Linked DNA regions of Herbiconiux aconitum. Each later gene encodes a partner of the first gene's protein in a complex. Links are inferred from orthologs where the notes say so. Each region holds a gene or a part of one and is shown on either strand. Other genes may lie near its edges.

Region 1 (3,362 bases):
CACGGGTCTGGCGGCCCTGACGGGGGAGGTCGACGGGATCAGCGTCGACAAGTCGATCATCATGCCGCGCGACCTCGCCGGCGCCGCGCATCGGAGCTCTGACATCGTCGCGCGGGCGCACGCCGCCGGTCTGCAGATCTTCACGTGGACACTCCGCGCCGAGAACCGCTTTCTGCCGCGCAACTTCCGACTGGGGCACGACAAGGCGGCCTTCGGGCAGTGGGAGCAGGAGTTCCGTGCCATCCTCGCCACGGGTGTCGACGGCGTATTCGCCGACCAGCCCGATCTGGCCGTCTCGGCACGCCGCGCTGTCGGTGGCGCAGCCTAAACTTGAGGCAGCATGAGCGACGCCACCGAAACCACTCCCCGCATCACGCCGATCGTGGTCGGCGGCACGGGTCCCGCCGCCGAAGACGATGAGCTGCTCGAAGGCCTGAACCCCGAGCAGCGCGAAGCCGTGGTCTACCGCGGTTCGGCCCTGCTGATCGTCGCCGGCGCGGGCAGTGGCAAGACACGAGTGCTCACCCACCGCATCGCGAGCCTGATCAAGGGCGGCGAGGCCTGGCCGAGTCAGATTCTCGCGATCACCTTCACCAACAAGGCGGCCGCCGAGATGCGCGAGCGCGTCGGGCAGTTGCTCGGGCGAGTGGCGGAGGGCATGTGGATCTCGACGTTCCACTCCGCCTGCGTGCGCATCCTCCGCCGTGAGGCCGAGAACTTCGGCTTCACCAAGAGCTTCACCATCTACGATTCGCAGGATTCCCGTGCGCTTGTGAAGCGGATCATCAAAGACCTTCAGGCCGACACCTTCGGCTTCACGGTGGCCCAGGTCACCGGCAAGATCTCGAAGCTGAAGAACGAGCTGACGGATGTCGAGAGCTACGCGCGGCAGGCGAACTTCTCCGACCCGAACGATGCGATGTTCGTCGAGATCTTCCGCGCCTACTCGCGAGCCCTGCGCGAGGCGAACGCGTTCGACTTCGACGATCTGATCAGCCAGACCGTCTACCTGTTCCGTGCCTTTCCGCAGGTGGCCGAGAAATACCAGAGGCGCTTCCGGCACATCCTGGTCGACGAGTACCAAGACACCAATCACGCCCAGTACGCGCTCATCCGCGAGCTCACGCGGCCACCGGAGTCCAACGAGCTGACAGGCATCGCGGCCTTCGGTGGAGGAGGTGCCTCTCTCACCGTGGTCGGCGACTCCGACCAGTCGATCTATGCCTTCCGTGGGGCCGACATCCGCAACATCGTGGAGTTCGAACGCGACTTCCCCGGCGCGAAGGTCGTTCTGCTCGAGCAGAACTACCGGTCGACCCAGAACATCCTCTCGGCGGCGAACGCCGTCATCTCGAACAACTTCGATCGCAAAGACAAGAAGCTCTGGACGGCGGTGGGCGACGGCGAGAAGATCGTCGGGTTCACGGGCTACTCCGGGCACGACGAAGCCCAGTTCGTGGCCGACGAGATCGCGAAGTTGCGCGAAGGCGGTATGGCTTACAACCAGATCGCCGTGTTCTACCGCACCAACTCGCAGACCCGTGCGCTGGAGGAGATCTTCATCCGCTCCGCCCTGCCCTACCGGGTGCTCGGCGGCACCAAGTTCTACGAACGCGCCGAGATCAAAGATGCCATGGCGTATCTCACCTCGGTCGCGAACCCGTTCGACGGGCTCGCGCTGCGCCGCATCCTGAACACGCCGAAACGGGGGATCGGGCCGGCCACCGAGACGCAGCTGGCCTCCTTCGCCGAACGGGAGAACGTCAGCTACCGCGAGGCGATGCGCCGCGCCGCCGAGCTCGGGCTGGGGCCGAAGGTGACAGGAGCCATCTTGCAGCTCGCGGGCCTGCTCGATGAGGCCACGGAACTGGTGACCCCGGATCGCCCGGGAGGCGAAGCGCAGGTGAGCGAGGTGCTCACCCTTCTGATGGAGCAGAGCGGCTTCGTGAAGAGCCTGCGTGCCACGCGCGACCCGCAAGACGAAGCGCGTGCGGAGAACGTCGAAGAGCTCCTCGCCGTGACGAAGGAATTCAATCGCAACAACCCCGACGGCACGTTGCTCGACTTCCTCACCGAGGTATCTCTCGTGGCGGCGGTCGACGACCTCGACGACTCCAGCGGAACCGTCTCCCTGATGACCTTGCACACGGCGAAGGGGCTCGAATACGACGCCGTCTTCCTCACCGGGGTCGAAGAAGATCTGCTGCCCCACCGGATGTCGGCGGGCGAACCCGGAGGCCCGGCCGAGGAGCGGCGCCTCTTCTACGTCGGAATCACCCGGGCGAAGAAGCGACTCTTTCTCTCCTTGGCGATGACGCGCGCCCAGTTCGGCGAGACAGCTGTGGCCATGCCCAGCCGCTACCTGCAGGAGATCCCGGCCGAACTGATCGAGTGGATCCAGTCGCCCGGCATGGCCACCTCGCGGGGTGGCAGTGAACCGCGGGCGCTCAACGCCAACCGCGGCCGAGGAAACTACGGTGGCGGATCGCGCTGGAACAGCGATTCGGGCCTCGGGATTCCGCCGGGTCCACCCCGGCCGAAGACCGAGTGGGCCAACCGCGTCACCGGACAGGTGCGTGACAACGGCGACCTCGAGCTGCAACCGGGCGACCGCATCCGTCACACCGACTTCGGCGAGGGCCGGGTGAATCAGGTGACCGGCGAGGGCAACAAGCGCGTGGCTCACGTGCAGTTCGAAGCGGCTGGGCCCAAGAAGCTCTTGATCAAGATCGCGCCGATCGAGAAGATCTGAGCCGGCGGCGCGCGAGGTCATCGCCAGCGCCGCGTGGCGAGACCCAGGCCTGCGAGGCCCGCGATGATCGCGGTCACGGCGAGGGTGGTGGACATCACCGTCGGCGCGCCGGAGCCCCCGGTAGAGGCCAACTGCACCGTGGCGGGCGGCGCGGGTGGCGCAGTCGCCGGCGGCGTCGGGGGAACGAGGGGTGCGATGACCGCAACCGATTCCGACTCGTGCACGCGAGTGTCGGAGAACGCCGGAATCAGAACGGGCGCCCTGTCGGTGCCGCCGGCATCGCCGGCAGTGCGGTGGTCTGCATCGCCACCCGCGCCACCGCTGGTGCTGCCCCCGAGCTCGTCGGGATCGCTGCCGGCCGACTCGAAGACGAAATAGTAGAAACCGGCATCGTCGACCTGGATGCACGGAGATTCGTGCGTGCCGTCGGACTCGATCGTGGTGGTCACGGTGCCGGCCACCGGGAAGTCGGCCCACCCCTCCGGTGTCGTCTCTTCGGCAGGCCGATTCGGCAGTGGACCCAGCAGTGTCGACGTCACGACGATCGGCGCAGCGCCTCGCGGGAGCCCGTCGACCGTCAGCCGGTCACTGACGCAGCCGCTGTCGTGCA
Region 2 (3,213 bases), on another replicon or contig:
CTGTGCGAGTCTCCCGTGGTGCGCAGGCGGTCCATCGCCTCGGTCGCGATCTCCACGGCGGTGTCGAATCCGAAGGTGTAGTCGGTGGCGTCGAGGTCGTTGTCGACGGTCTTGGGCACGCCGACTATCTTCAGTCCGGCATCCGTCAGCCGCTTCGCCGCGGCGAGAGTGCCTTCGCCCCCGATCGCCATGATGGCGTCGATACCGAGGCGGTCGAGGGTCTCCTGGATGCGCTCAGGGCCGCCGTTGCCTTCGAACGGGTTGGTGCGCGAGGTTCCGAGAATGGTGCCGCCCTGCTTGGCGATGCCGCGCACGTGGCTGCGCTCGAGCGGGAGGATCTCGCCCTTCACGACCCCGCGCCAGCCGTCTTTGAAGCCGACGAACTCCTGCCCGTTGATCTCGGTGCCTTTGAGCACTGCTCCACGGATGACCGCGTTCAGTCCAGGACAGTCTCCGCCGCTGGTCAGGATGCCGATTCTCATGTGTGTCTGCCTCGAGGTGGTGGTGAGGGGATGCGCCGCCATGACGCTGAGAGCGAGCACCGACCATGATGTCGGTGGCCCTCCCTAAACTTAATGCATGGAACCCACTCGCTCCGTACACCCCTTCGAGGTCATCAGCGACTACACGCCGAGTGGCGACCAACCGGCCGCCATCGCCGAGTTGGCGGGCCGCATCAACGCCGGTGAGACGGATGTCGTGCTCCTCGGCGCCACGGGAACGGGCAAGTCGGCCACCACTGCGTGGCTCATCGAACAGGTGCAGCGCCCCACACTGGTGCTCGCGCACAACAAGACCCTGGCCGCCCAGCTGGCCAATGAGTTCCGCGAGTTGATGCCGAACAACGCGGTCGAGTACTTCGTCTCCTACTACGACTACTACCAGCCAGAGGCCTACGTGCCGCAGACCGACACCTTCATCGAGAAAGACTCCTCGATCAACGCCGAAGTCGAGCGCCTCCGGCACTCCACCACGAACTCGCTGCTCAGCCGTCGCGACGTCGTGGTGGTCTCGACCGTCTCCTGCATCTACGGCTTGGGCACGCCCGAGCAGTACCTCAACGCGATGATCGCTCTCCAGGTCGGCCAGAAGGTCGACCGCGACTGGCTCATCCGACGCTTCGTCTCGATGCAATACCAGCGCAACGACATCGACTTCTCGCGCGGCAACTTCCGGGTGCGCGGCGACACCATCGAGATCATCCCGATGTACGAAGAGCTCGCCATCCGCATCGAGATGTTCGGCGACGAGATCGAAGGTCTCTACAGCCTGCATCCGCTGACCGGCGAGATCGTGCACAAACTCGACAACGTGTCGGTGTTCCCCGGTTCGCACTACGTTGCCGACACCAACGTGATGCATCGCGCCATCGAGACCATCCAGACCGAGTTGCACGACCGCCTGGCCGTGCTCGAACGCGAGGGCAAGCTCCTCGAAGCCCAGCGGCTCCGGATGCGCACGACCTTCGATCTCGAGATGATGCAGCAGATCGGCTTCTGCTCGGGCATCGAGAACTACTCCCGCCACATCGACGGGCGGATGCCTGGTGAAGCACCGCACTGCCTGCTCGATTACTTCCCCGACGACTTCCTCGTGGTGATCGACGAGTCCCACGTCACGGTGCCGCAGATCGGCGCAATGTACGAGGGCGACTCCTCGCGCAAGCGCACCCTGGTCGACCACGGTTTCCGCCTGCCGAGCGCGCTCGACAACCGGCCGCTGAAGTGGAACGAGTTCAAGAACCGTGTGGGCCAGACCGTCTACCTTTCGGCCACGCCCGGCAAGTACGAGATGGGCATCGCCGACGGGGTGGTGGAGCAGATCATCCGCCCCACCGGCCTGATCGACCCGACACTCGTCGTGAAGCCCTCCAAGGGACAGATCGACGACCTGCTCGAAGAGATCCGCATCCGCGCCGCGAAAGACGAGCGCGTGCTGGTCACCACCCTCACCAAGAAGATGGCCGAAGAGCTCACCGACTTCCTCACCGAGGCCGGCGTGCGGGTGCGTTACCTGCACTCCGACGTCGACACCCTGCGCCGCGTCGAGCTGCTCACCGAACTGCGGATGGGTGTGTACGACGTGCTCGTCGGTATCAACCTGCTGCGCGAGGGCCTCGACCTGCCCGAGGTGTCGCTGGTGGCCATCCTCGACGCCGACAAGGAGGGCTTCCTGCGCTCCTCGACCTCCCTCATCCAGACCATCGGCCGCGCGGCGCGCAACGTCTCCGGCGAGGTGCACCTCTACGCCGACAAGATGACCGACTCGATGCGGCTGGCGATCGATGAGACCGACCGGCGGCGCGAGAAGCAGGTGGCCTACAACACCTTGCACGGCATCGACCCGCAGCCGCTCCGCAAGCGCATCGCCGACATCACGGAGGCGCTGGCCCGCGAGGGTGCCGACACCGCCGAGCTGCTGCGCGAGCGCTCGGGCCGCGGCAAGAAGAGCCCCACTCCGAACCTCCGCCGCGAGGGCATCGCGGCGGCCGGCGCGAACGATCTCGAGTCGATCATCGCCGACTTGAACAGTCAGATGCTCGAGGCGGCGGCCGAACTCAAGTTCGAGCTGGCCGGGCGACTGCGCGACGAGGTCTCCGAGCTCAAGCGCGAACTCCGGCAGATGGAGAAGGCCGGCCACATCAGCTGACCCCCTTCGCTGGGAAACGACCGGATGCGCGGGGCCGAGATTCCCGCCAATCCGCGGCGGGCGATGTTGCCGTGAGCGTAATCCGACGCCAGTGTCGGAGGGTCGACATAGACTTTCGGGGTGTCGATTTCGAGCATAGATTCCGTTGATTCCATCGCCCCGCGTCCCGTTCCGGTTCCGGTCGAGCCGGTGGAGTTCCGCCATGGTTCCAGCGGAAAACTGAGCGTCCACGGCGCCCGGGTGCACAACCTGCGCGACGTCGACATCGAGATCCCACGCGACTCCCTCGTCGTGTTCACCGGGCTGTCGGGTTCCGGCAAGTCGAGCCTCGCCTTCGACACCATCTTCGCCGAGGGTCAGCGCCGCTACGTCGAGTCGCTGAGCGCCTACGCCCGTCAGTTCCTCGGTCAGGTCGACCGGCCCGACGTCGACTTCATCGAGGGGCTCAGCCCTGCGGTGTCGATCGATCAGAAGTCCACGAACCGCAACCCGCGGTCGACGGTGGGCACGATCACCGAGATCTACGACTACATGCGGCTGCTCTGGGCGCGCATCGGCATCCCG

Evidence for each region.
Region 2: the proteins of N1027_RS08915 (region 1) and uvrB are in contact, whole or in part, in a crystal structure (PDB 7EGT), measured with the Thermus thermophilus proteins. The link is inferred for Herbiconiux aconitum from one-to-one orthologs. Residues at the interface, in WP_096412145.1 of Thermus thermophilus: His654, Arg656, Phe657, Gln666, Asp668, Glu669, Lys680, Arg681, Leu682, Ser683, Lys685, Tyr686, Ala687; in WP_096411307.1 of Thermus thermophilus: Glu23, Leu25, Arg26, Asp27, Gly28, Glu29, Arg30, Phe31, Arg55, Glu326, Asp327, Phe328, Glu379, Ser382, Gln383, His398, Gly400, Arg401.

The regions. Positions count from the first base shown.
Region 1 is NZ_JANLCM010000001.1:1,866,494-1,869,855, forward strand. Bases 1-3,046 are described here. They hold N1027_RS08915 (ATP-dependent helicase), read left to right. Parts: upstream 1-340; coding sequence 341-2,752; downstream 2,753-3,046. Other genes in these bases: N1027_RS08910 (glycerophosphodiester phosphodiesterase family protein), read left to right, coding at 1-328; N1027_RS08920 (hypothetical protein), read right to left, coding at 2,770-3,046. Also shown: more of N1027_RS08920, read right to left, coding at 3,047-3,362. UniProt on the Escherichia coli protein: A helicase with DNA-dependent ATPase activity. Unwinds DNA duplexes with 3'-5' polarity. Translocates on single-stranded DNA with 3'-5' polarity. Initiates unwinding more efficiently from a nicked substrate than double-stranded DNA.
Region 2 is NZ_JANLCM010000002.1:745,322-748,534, reverse strand. Bases 218-3,114 are described here. They hold uvrB (excinuclease ABC subunit UvrB), read left to right. Parts: upstream 218-579; coding sequence 580-2,649; downstream 2,650-3,114. Other genes in these bases: uvrA (excinuclease ABC subunit UvrA), read left to right, coding at 2,839-3,114; N1027_RS15060 (ATP-dependent 6-phosphofructokinase), read right to left, coding at 218-482. Outside these bases: more of N1027_RS15060, read right to left, coding at 1-217; more of uvrA, read left to right, coding at 3,115-3,213. UniProt on the Escherichia coli protein: The UvrABC repair system catalyzes the recognition and processing of DNA lesions. A damage recognition complex composed of 2 UvrA and 2 UvrB subunits scans DNA for abnormalities.